DNA from 2 places in the Agromyces sp. NPDC058064 genome. Region 1 is predicted to be linked to the other one. Evidence: predicted binding sites of a transcription regulator. Region 1 holds the regulator's gene; the other holds the start of a gene.
What was found. Region 1 encodes LexA, which represses DNA repair genes until DNA is damaged. Its sites were predicted from a motif close to TCGAACANNTGTTCGA; they were not measured.

Region 1 (5,547 bases):
GCCCCGGCGCGTGGGATCGGCGCGTATCGTCGCTCCTGATCGTCGGTGCACGGCCGGATGCCGGGCACCAGGAGCGACCGCCGAGCCCGGCACCCGCCCGCGAGACCCACCCGCCGATTCCGGCCGGGGGACGCGGCCTGCCGCGCTTCCGCCGCATCGGCTGCGCCACGCAGGAGTCCCATGGCAGCCACCGGCCCCGACCCCCGGGATGCGGACTGTCGGCCGCGCCCGCCCGTCTCGTTCGAGCTCTTCCCGCCTCGATCGGATGCCGCGGCGCTCGCGCTCGGCCGCACGATCGACCGGCTCGCCGAGGCCGACCCCGCGTTCATCTCGGTGACCTTCGGCGCCGGCGGCTCCTCGCGCGACCGCTCCCTGACGGTGCTCCGCTACATGCTCGAGCACACCTCGGTCGAGCCGATGGCGCACCTCACCTGCGTCGGCTCGTCGCACGAGGAGGCGAACCGGCTCGTGCGCGAGTTCCTCGACGCCGGGGTGACGAGCTTCCTCGCGCTGCGGGGCGACCCGCCGGCCGGCGCGGGCCCCGACGCGGGCATCGGCGACCTCGGCAGCGCGGCCGAGCTCGTGCAGCTCATCCACCGCGTCCAGGAGGAGCGTGAGCCGTTCGCCCAGGTCGGCGTCCCCGGGGTCCCCGGGGCCGCACGCATCCGCGAGCGTCCCCGGCCCGAGCGCGTCGCCGTCGCGGCGTTCCCCACGGGGCATCCGCGTTCACGGAGCGCCCACCAGGACGTCGACGCCCTGCTCGCGAAGGAGATCGCGGGCGCGACCCTCGCGATCACGCAGCTGTTCTGGCACGCCGACGACTACCTCGGCTACGTCGAGCGCGCACGCGCGGCGGGCGTGACCATCCCGATCCTGCCGGGCATCATGCCCGTCACGACGCCCGCCAGGCTCGCCAGGCTCACCGAGCTCACCGGGGTCGAGGCCCCGTCGGAGCTCGCCATCGACCTCGAGATCGAACCCGATCCCGAGGCCCAGGCCGAGCTCGGCGTCGCCTACGCGGCGGAGCTCGCCGACGGGGTGCTCGCGGGCGGCGCGCCCGGCCTGCACCTCTACACCTTCAACCGTCACGAGGCCGTGCTGGGCGTGCTCGCCCGGCTCGATCTCGGAGTCTCACCACAGCTCGTCAATGAGAGGAACACCGCACGATGACCGCACCCGCCTTCCCCACCGGCACGATCCTGGGCTACCCCCGGATCGGCCGTCGCCGTGAGCTCAAGCGCGCCGTCGAGGCGTTCTGGGCCGGCACGATCGACGCCGACGAGCTCGAGGCGCGCGCCGCCGCGCTCCGCACCGCGACCCGCGAGCGCCTCGCCGCGCAGGGCCTCGGCCGCACCGGCTCCGCCATCCCCGAGTCGTTCTCGTTCTACGACCAGGTCCTCGACGCGGCGGTCGCCGTGGGCGCCGTGCCGACGCGCTTCGCCCGCTTCCTCGGCGAGGACGGCAGCGTCGACCTCGGCGCCTACTTCACCATCGCCCGTGGTGTCGGCGACGACGCCCCGCTCGAGATGACGAAGTGGTTCGACTCGAACTACCACTACCTCGTGCCCGAGATCGGCCCCGACACCGACTTCTCGCTGCACGCCGACCGCATCCTCGCCGAGTTCGCCGAGGCGAAGGCGCAGGGCTTCCTCACGCGTCCCGTGGTCGTCGGCCCGGTCACCTTCCTCCTCCTCGCGAAGCCCGCCGACGACGCACCCCAGGGCTTTCGGCCGATCGACCGCCTCGCCGAGCTCGTGCCGGTCTACGGCGAGCTCCTCGCCGAGCTCGCCCGCGCGGGCGCCGAATGGGTGCAGCTCGACGAGCCCGCCCTCGTGAGCGAGTCGATCGACGAGCCGCGGGCCCGCGTGCTCGAGTCGGCGGCCGCAGCGTACGACGCGCTCGGCGCGCAGGACGAGCGCCCCGCGATCTTCGTCGCCGCTCCGTACGGCTCGCTCGACGACGCGCTGCCGGTGCTCGCCGCGACCCCCGTCGAGGCGATCTCCCTCGATCTCGTGCGCGGATCGCTGCCCGAGGGCCTCGACCCCGTCACCGCCGAGTCGCTCGCCGCGAAGACCCTCGTCGCGGGCGTCGTCGACGGGCACAACATCTGGCGCGGCGACCTCGCCGCGGCGTACGAGCGGGTCGCCGCGGTTCAGCACCTCTCGGGCAGCGTGGCGGTCTCGACCTCGACCTCGCTCCTGCACGTTCCCCACGACGTCGAGGACGAGCAGTCGCTCGACGCCCGCCTCGTCTCGTGGCTCGCCTTCGCCGACCAGAAGGTCGCGCAGGTCGCGACCCTCGCCCGCGGCCTCGCCGAGGGGCGCGACGCGATCGCGGCCGAGCTCGACGAGGCATCCGCCGCGCTCACCGACCGCAGCGCCGCGCCCGGCGTGCGGGTTCCCGCGGTGCGCGACCGCCTCTCGGCGCTCGCCGACGCCGACTTCGACCGCGGCGACTACGCCGCGCGGGTCGCGGCCCAGGCCGAGCTCGAGCTGCCCGAGCTGCCGACCACGACGATCGGCTCGTTCCCGCAGACGAGCGACATCCGTCGCGCCCGCGCCCGCCTGGGCAAGGGCGAGCTCGACGCCGACGGCTACGCGCAGCTCATGCGCGAGGAGATCGAGCGCGTCGTGCGGCTCCAGGAGGAGATCGGCCTCGACGTGCTCGTGCACGGCGAGCCCGAGCGCAACGACATGGTGCAGTACTTCGCCGAGCTCCTCGACGGCTTCGCCGTCACCGAGCACGGCTGGGTGCAGTCGTACGGGTCGCGCTGCACGCGCCCCTCGATCCTCTGGGGGGACGTCTCGCGTCCGGCGCCGATGACGGTCGAGTGGTCGGCGTACGCGCAGTCGCTGACGGAGAAGCCCGTCAAGGGCATGCTCACCGGCCCCGTGACGATCCTCGCCTGGTCGTTCGTGCGCGACGACCAGCCGCTCGGCGACACCGCGCGTCAGGTGGCGCTCGCGCTGCGCGACGAGATCGCCGACCTCGAGTCGGCCGGCATCAAGGTGATCCAGGTCGACGAGCCCGCGCTCCGCGAGCTCCTGCCGCTGAAGCTCGCCGACCAGCCGGCCTACCTCGACTGGTCGGTCGGCTCGTTCAAGCTCGCGACGGCGGGTGCGGCGGCGGCGACGCAGGTGCACACGCACCTCTGCTACTCGGAGTTCGGCGTCGTCATCGACGCGATCAAGAACCTCGACGCCGACGTGACCTCGATCGAGGCGGCGCGCAGCCGCATGGAGGTCGTCGACGACCTCTCGACGAGCGGGTTCGACCACGGCATCGGCCCGGGCGTCTACGACATCCACTCGCCGCGCGTGCCGTCGACCGCCGAGGTGCAGGCGCTCCTCGAGCGCGCGGTCGCCGAGATCCCGGCGTCGCGCCTCTGGGTCAACCCCGACTGCGGCCTGAAGACGCGCGGCTACGACGAGACGGTCGCCTCGCTCGAGAACATCCTCGAGGCGACGCGCGCCGTGCGCGCCGAGCTCGGGGCCCGCACCGAGCCGGCGCTCGCGGGCTAGCCGGTCGACGAGAGAGAGGGGCGGATGCCGTGGCATCCGCCCCTCTTCGGCGTTCCGGCGCGGCCGGACCGAGCCATTCGCGCGGCGGACCGAACGTGAACGGGGGTCAGACGGCGCGGAGCACCGAGACCACCTTGCCGAGCACCTCGGCGTGGTCGCCGACGATCGGCTCGAACGCGCTGTTTCGGGGGAGCAGCCAGGTGTGGCCGTCGCGCTGCCGGAAGACCTTCACGGTCGCCTCGCCGTCGAGCATCGCGGCGACGATCTCGCCGTTCTCGGCGGTGCGCTGCGATCGCACGACCACCCAGTCGCCGTCGCAGATCGCGGCGTCGATCATCGAGTCGCCGACGACCTTGAGGATGAAGAGCTCGCCCTTGCCGACGAGCTGGCGGGGGAGCGGGAAGACCTCTTCGACCTGCTGCTCGGCGGTGATCGGCACGCCGGCGGCGATGCGCCCGACGAGCGGGACCATCGCGGCGTCGCCGACGGGAGCCGCGTCGCCCGTGGTCGGGGTGCGCTCCTCGAGGCCAGGCACCTCGATGAGGATCTCGAGCGCGCGGGGGCGGTTGGGGTCGCGCCGCAGGTAGCCGGCGAGCTCGAGCTGGTTGAGCTGGTGGGTGACGCTCGAGAGCGAGGAGAGCCCGACGGCGTCGCCGATCTCGCGCATGCTCGGCGGGTAGCCGCGGCTCGCGACCGAGCGCTGCACGACCTCGAGGATGGCGAGCTGCTTCGCGGAGAGGCTCTTGCGTCGACGCGCCTTCCCGATCTCACGCACGTCGTTGTCGCTCACGGTCTCCGCCCCTCGTTGCGATCGCCTCGCGATCGGATGTCGGTGGTGTCTGCTGCACTGTTCTCCAGACATTCGAAACTGTATCCGCCTCGCAGGGGTGCGGCAAACATTCGTTCGAGTGTGTCGGGGTATTCGTGCACGAGAACGTGCGTGTCCGGGTGCTTGCCTTCGAATTCATTCGAAGATATATTCGGAACATAGATTCGCATTCGGCCCTCCCGGCCGAGGGCCGGATGCGATTCACTCAGGAGGTGTGAGATGAGCGCAGCGATCATGACCGGCGGCTACGGCCCGGTGCAGTCCCGCCCGGTGCCGCTCCGCGAGCCCGAGCGCGCCGTTCGGGCGACCGCGGCCGCCGAGGGGGTCGTGGTCCGCACCCGCCTGCGGCTGACCCCCCGCGGTCGATTCGTCTTCACGACGCTCGCCGCACTCCCGCTCGTCGTCTGGGCGTTCGCGCTCGTCCTGGGTGCGGGCGGCGCGGCCGCCGACGTCGCCGGGGCGGGCGCCGGAGCGGCGCTCGAGTACGTCACCGTCGAGGTGGGCGGCTCCCTCTGGGAGATCGCCGAGTCGGTCGCGCCCACCGCCGACCCGCGCGACACGATCGCCGAGATCCTCCGCCTCAACGGTCTCGACGAGGCCACGATCGTCCCCGGCCAGCAGCTCGCCGTTCCGGCGGGCGAGTGATCGAGACCCCCGGTCATACGGGGTCGCACGGGCCGACCGCCCGCGCCCGCGTGGCTAGCATGGTTCGGTGACGAGTCTCGAAGACCTCCCCATCCGTGACGACCTCAGAGGGCGTTCGCCGTACGGCGCTCCGCAGAAGTCCGTCCCCGTGGCGCTCAACGTCAACGAGAACACGCATCCGATCCCCGAAGACGTCGCGCACGACATCGTGGCCCGCGTCGCGGCGGCGATCCTCCGGCTCAACCGCTATCCCGACCGCGAGTTCACCGAGCTCCGCGAGGCGCTCGCGGGCTACCTCGGCCACGGGCTGACCCCCGACCACATCTGGGCCGCGAACGGGTCGAACGAGGTGCTCCAGCACCTCCTGCAGGCCTTCGGAGGTCCCGGCCGACGCGCGCTCGGGTTCGACCCGACCTACTCGATGTACGGGCTGCTCGCCTCGGGCACCGGCACCGAGTGGATCGGCGCGCCCCGCGACGAGGAGTTCGAACTCACGCCCGAGACCGCGGTCGCCGCCGTGCGCGAGCACGACCCCGACCTCGTGCTGCTCTG
Region 2 (5,547 bases), on a different contig from region 1:
GGTCGTACGACGCTGCGCTGCTCATCGCCTCAGCTGGCGACGTCGGCGCGGTCGGCCGCGGCGTCGAAGATCTCGCGGAGGAAGAACCCGGTGTGGCTCTCGGACACGGAGGCCACCTGCTCGGGCGTGCCGGTCGCGACGATCTGGCCGCCGCCCGACCCGCCCTCGGGGCCGAGGTCGATGATCCAGTCGGCCGACTTGATGACGTCGAGCGAGTGCTCGATCACGATCACCGAGTTGCCCTTGTCGACGAGCTTGCCGAGCACCTTCAGGAGCTTCTGCACGTCTTCGAAGTGGAGGCCGGTGGTCGGCTCGTCGAGCACGTAGACGCTGCGGCCGTTCGAGCGGCGCTGCAGCTCGGTCGCGAGCTTCACGCGCTGCGCCTCGCCGCCCGAGAGGGTGGTCGCGCTCTGGCCGAGCTGCACGTAGCCGAGACCGACGTCGACCAGGGTCTTCAGGTAGCGGTGGATCGCGGAGATCGGCTCGAAGAACTCGGCCGCCTCGCTGATCGGCATCTCGAGCACCTCGGCGATGTTCTTGCCCTTGTAGTGCACCTGCAGGGTCTCGCGGTTGTAGCGCTGGCCCCCGCAGACCTCGCACGCGACGTAGACGTCGGGCAGGAAGTTCATCTCGATCTTGATCGTGCCGTCGCCCGAGCACGCCTCGCAACGGCCGCCCTTGACGTTGAAGCTAAAGCGGCCGGGCAGGTAGCCCCGCGCCTTCGCCTCGTTCGTCTCGGAGAAGAGGGTGCGGATGCGGTCGAACACGCCGGTGTAGGTCGCGGGGTTCGACCGCGGCGTGCGGCCGATCGGCGCCTGGTCGACGTGGACGACCTTGTCGAGGTGCTCGAGGCCGGTCACGCGGCGGTGCTTGCCCGGCACCTTGCGGGCCCCGTTCAGCCGGTTGGCGAGCACCCGGTAGAGGATGTCGTTGACGAGCGAGGACTTGCCCGAGCCGCTGACGCCGGTGACGGCCGTCAGCACGCCGAGCGGGAACTCGACGTCGACGCCGCGGAGGTTGTTGGCCTCGGCGCCCTGCACCGAGATCACGCGCTCGCGATCGATCGCCCGACGGCGAGCCGGCACGGCGATCTCACGACGGCCGGAGAGGTAGTCGCCGGTGAGCGAACGCGTGTTCTTCAGGAGGTCGGCGTAGCTGCCCGAGTGCACGACGGTACCGCCGTTGACGCCGGCGCCCGGCCCGATGTCGACGATCCAGTCGGCCGTGCGGATGGTGTCTTCGTCGTGCTCGACGACGATGAGCGTGTTGCCCAGGTCGCGGAGGGCGATCAGCGTGTCGATCAGCCGGCGGTTGTCGCGCTGATGCAGGCCGATGCTCGGCTCGTCGAGCACGTAGAGCACCCCGGTGAGGCCCGAGCCGATCTGCGTCGCGAGACGGATGCGCTGCGCCTCGCCGCCCGAGAGCGTACCGGCCGCGCGGGCCAGGTCGAGGTAGCTGAGGCCGACCCTGATGAGGAAGTCGAGCCGGAGCTTGATCTCGCGCAGCACCTGCGCGCCGATCTTCTGCTCGCGCTCGGTGAGCTCGAGCCGGTCCATGAAGGCGCGGGCGTCGGTCAGGCTCAGCAGGCCGACGTCGGCGATGCTGTGGTCGTGGATGAGCACCGAGAGCACCTCGGGCTTCAGCCGCTTGCCGTCGCAGACCGGGCACGGCACCTCGCGCAGGTACTCGGACCACCGGGCGCGCTGCACGTCGGTCTCGGCCTGCAGGTACTGGCGCTCGATGTACGGCACGACGCCCTCGAAGCCCGAGCTGTAGCTCATCTCGCGGCCGTAGCGGTTGCGCCAGCGCACCTTGACCTCGAAGTTGTCGCCGCGGAGCACGGCGTTGCGAGCGTCCTCGTCGAGCTGCTCCCATGGAGTGTCGAGCGAGAAGCCGAGATCGCGGGCGAGGCCGTCGAGCAGCTTCTCGTAGTAGTTGTAGAGGCTCTTGCCCTGCGAGGTCCACGGGAGGATGACGCCGTCGGCGATGCTCAGCTCGGGATCGCCGAGCAGCAGCGCCTCGTCGACCGACATGCGGGTGCCGAGGCCCGAGCACTCGGGGCAGGCGCCGAACGGCGCGTTGAACGAGAAGGTGCGCGGCTCGATCTCGGTGAGCTGGATGGGGTGCTGGTTCGGGCAGGAGAGCTTCTCGGAGAAGGTGGCCCACGCGTCGGGACCCTGCTCGTCGACGTAGTTGACCTGGACGAGCCCGTCGGTGAGCCGCAGCGCGGTCTCGAGCGAGTCGGTGAGCCGACCGAGCACGTCGGCCCCCGCGACGAGTCGGTCAACGACGACCGAGATGTCGTGCTTGACCTGCTTCTTCAGCTTCGGCGGCTCGTCGAGCCGGATGACGTCGCCGTCGACCACGGCGCGCGAGTAGCCCTGCGCCGCGAGCTCGCGGAAGAGGTCGACGAACTCGCCCTTCTTCTTCGAGACGACCGGGCTCAGCACCTGGAACCGGGTGCCGGCCTCGAGCTCCATCAGCCGGTCGGCGATCTGCTGCACGGTCTGCCGCTGGATCTTCTCGCCGCAGACCGGGCAGTGCGGCACGCCGATGCGCGCCCACAGCAGCCGCATGTAGTCGTAGATCTCGGTGATGGTGCCGACCGTCGAGCGCGGGTTGCGGTTCGTCGACTTCTGGTCGATCGAGACGGCCGGGCTCAGCCCCTCGATGAAGTCGACGTCGGGTCGATCGACCTGGCCGAGGAACTGCCGCGCGTAGGCCGAGAGCGACTCGACGTAGCGGCGCTGCCCCTCGGCGAAGATCGTGTCGAAGGCGAGCGACGACTTGCCCGACCCCGAGAGCCCCGTGAACACCACCATCGCGTCGCGAGGAATCTCGACGTCGACGTTGTGCAGGTTGTGCACGCGGGCTCCGCGGACACTCAGGCGCGAATGGGCATCGAGACGTGAAACTGGCACCCTACGAGTCTAAGGAGGACCACCGACACGGACGGCTCGGCGGCACGCGCTCTGAGCGAACATATGTTCGATCGACGCGATGGTGCGGGCCGTGGAGCGCAGCAGGCGCCCCCGGGGTGCTACCCGAGGTGCCCCGCCTTCTCCATCTGGCGGAGCTCGCGCTTGAGCTCGGACACCTCGTCGCGGAGTCGTGCGGCCAGCTCGAACTTCAGCTCGCCCGCCGCCTCGAGCATCTGCTCGTTGAGATCGCGGATGAGCTCCTCGAGGTCGTTCGCGCCCTCGGCGGCGATGCCCTCGCGACGGAGGTTCGGCACCGGCGACTTCTTGCGCCCGTCGCGGCCGGCGAGCAGCGCCGCGGTGTCGGCCTCCTCGCGGGCGAGCACCTCGGTGATGTCGGCGATGCGCTTGCGGAGCGGCTGGGGGTCGATGCCGTTCGCCCGGTTGTACTCGAGCTGCATCTCGCGTCGGCGCGTCGTCTCTTCGATGGCCTGGTTCATCGAGTCGGTGAGCACGTCGGCGTACATGTGCACCTCGCCCGAGACGTTTCGCGCCGCACGGCCGATCGTCTGGATGAGCGAGGTCGCCGAACGCAGGAACCCCTCCTTGTCGGCGTCGAGGATCGCGACGAGCGAGACCTCGGGCAGGTCGAGGCCCTCTCGGAGCAGGTTGATGCCGACGAGCACGTCGTAGACGCCCGCGCGCAGTTCGGTGAGCAGCTCGACGCGGCGGAGGGTGTCGACGTCGGAGTGCAGGTAGCGCACCCGGACCCCGGCCTCGGTGAGGAAGTCGGTGAGCTCCTCGGCCATCTTCTTCGTGAGCGTGGTGACGAGCACGCGCTCGTCGCGTTCGGCGCGCGTGCGGATCTCCTCCAGCAGGTCGTCGATCTGCCCCTTCGAGGGCTTCACCACGATCTGCGGGTCGACGAGGCCCGTCGGGCGGATGATCTGCTCGACGACGCCGTCGGCGACGCCCATCTCGTACCGCCCCGGGGTTGCCGAGAGGTAGACGGTCTGCCCCACGCGGTTCTTGAACTCGTTCCACTTGAGCGGGCGGTTGTCGAGTGCGCTCGGCAGCCGGAAGCCGTGCTCGACGAGCGTGCGCTTGCGCGACGAGTCGCCCTCGTACATCGCGCCGATCTGCGGCACGGTGACGTGCGACTCGTCGATGACGACGAGGAAGTCGTCGGCGAAGTAGTCGAGCAGGCAGTGCGGCGCCTCGCCGGGCTCGCGACCGTCGATGTGCCGCGAGTAGTTCTCGATGCCGGAGCAGAAGCCGATCTGCTCCATCATCTCGAGGTCGAAGGTGGTGCGCATGCGCAGCCGCTGCGCCTCGAGCAGCTTGCCCTCGCGCTCGAGCTCCGCGAGCCGTTCGTCGAGCTCGGTGCGGATCGTGCCGATCGCCCGCTGCATCACCTCGGTGGAGGCGACGTAGTGGGACCCCGGGAACACCGGCACCGCGTCGAGCTTCGCGACGACCTGCCCGGTGAGCGGGTGCAGGCTGTAGAGCGCCTCGATCTCGTCGCCGAACATCTCGATGCGGATCGCCAGCTCTTCGTAGATCGGGATGATCTCGATCGTGTCGCCGCGCACACGGAAGTTGCCGCGCGAGAAGTCGACGTCGTTGCGCTGGTACTGCATCGAGACGAACTTGCGGATGAGCCAGTCGCGGTCGACCCGCTGCCCCACCTGCAACGGCATCATCGCGCCGAGGTACTCTTCAGGGGTGCCGAGGCCGTAGATGCACGAGACGGTCGAGACGACGACGACGTCGCGGCGGCTGAGCAGGGAGTTCGTCGTCGAGTGGCGCAGGCGCTCGACCTCGGCGTTGATCGACGAGTCCTTCTCGATGAAGGTGTCGGTCTGCGGCACGTAGGCCTCGGGCTGGTAGTAGTCGTAGTACGACACGAAGTACTCGACCGCGTTGTTGGGCAGGAGCTCGCGGAACTCGGTGGCGAGCTGCGCCGCGAGGGTCTTGTTGTGCGCGAGCACGAGCGTCGGCCGCTGCACCTGCTCGATGAGCCAGGCGGTGGTCGCCGACTTGCCGGTGCCCGTCGCGCCGAGCAGCACCACGTCGGTCTCGCCGGCGTTGATGCGCCCGGCCAGCTCGGCGATCGCCTGCGGCTGATCACCGCTCGGACGGTACTCGCTGACGACCTCGAACGGACGAACTGAACGCGTGGCCTGCATCCTGCAAGTCTAGGTTCGCCCACCGACACCGCGGCCGGCGTTCGCCCGCGGCGCACGCCCCGGCCCCGGAGCCCGCCGGCCACGCCGGGCACGCGGTCCAGACGGCGCTCACCGCCGCGCCGTCGACGCGGACGACGTGCGATCAGGCGCGGGCGGCCCGGCGCGAGACGATGTCGGCCCAGAGGGCGTCGGTCTGGCTCATCGTGTGCGCGAGGGTGCCGTCGGTGTCGATCACGACGTCGGCGATCTCGAGCCGACGCGTGTTGTCGACCTGGGCGTCGACGCGCGCCTGCGCCTGGTTGAAGTCGAGGCCGCGCTCCTCCACGAGGCGCTTCACCTGCGTCTTGCGCGGCGCGTTCGTCACGACGATGAGGTCGAAGGGGTGGTCGACGGATGCCTCGACGAGCAGCGGCACGTCGTACACGACCACCGCGTCGGGG

Region 2: uvrA (excinuclease ABC subunit UvrA) is a predicted target of LexA. The motif match lies at 2,977-2,992, and genes of this name have one in related genera.

The regions. Positions count from the first base shown of each region.
Region 1 covers NZ_JBHVSE010000005.1:269,132-274,678, forward strand. Annotated here, with positions in the region: gene ACFVSL_RS16815 (methylenetetrahydrofolate reductase) at 181-1,170, shown strand; gene metE (5-methyltetrahydropteroyltriglutamate--homocysteine S-methyltransferase) at 1,167-3,521, shown strand; gene lexA (transcriptional repressor LexA) at 3,628-4,311, opposite strand; gene ACFVSL_RS16830 (LysM peptidoglycan-binding domain-containing protein) at 4,570-4,995, shown strand; gene ACFVSL_RS16835 (histidinol-phosphate transaminase) at 5,063-5,547, shown strand, end outside.
Region 2 covers NZ_JBHVSE010000002.1:1,182,965-1,188,511, reverse strand. Annotated here, with positions in the region: gene uvrC (excinuclease ABC subunit UvrC) at 1-25, opposite strand, end outside; gene uvrA (excinuclease ABC subunit UvrA) at 30-2,921, opposite strand; gene uvrB (excinuclease ABC subunit UvrB) at 3,041-5,107, opposite strand; gene coaE (dephospho-CoA kinase) at 5,250-5,547, opposite strand, start outside.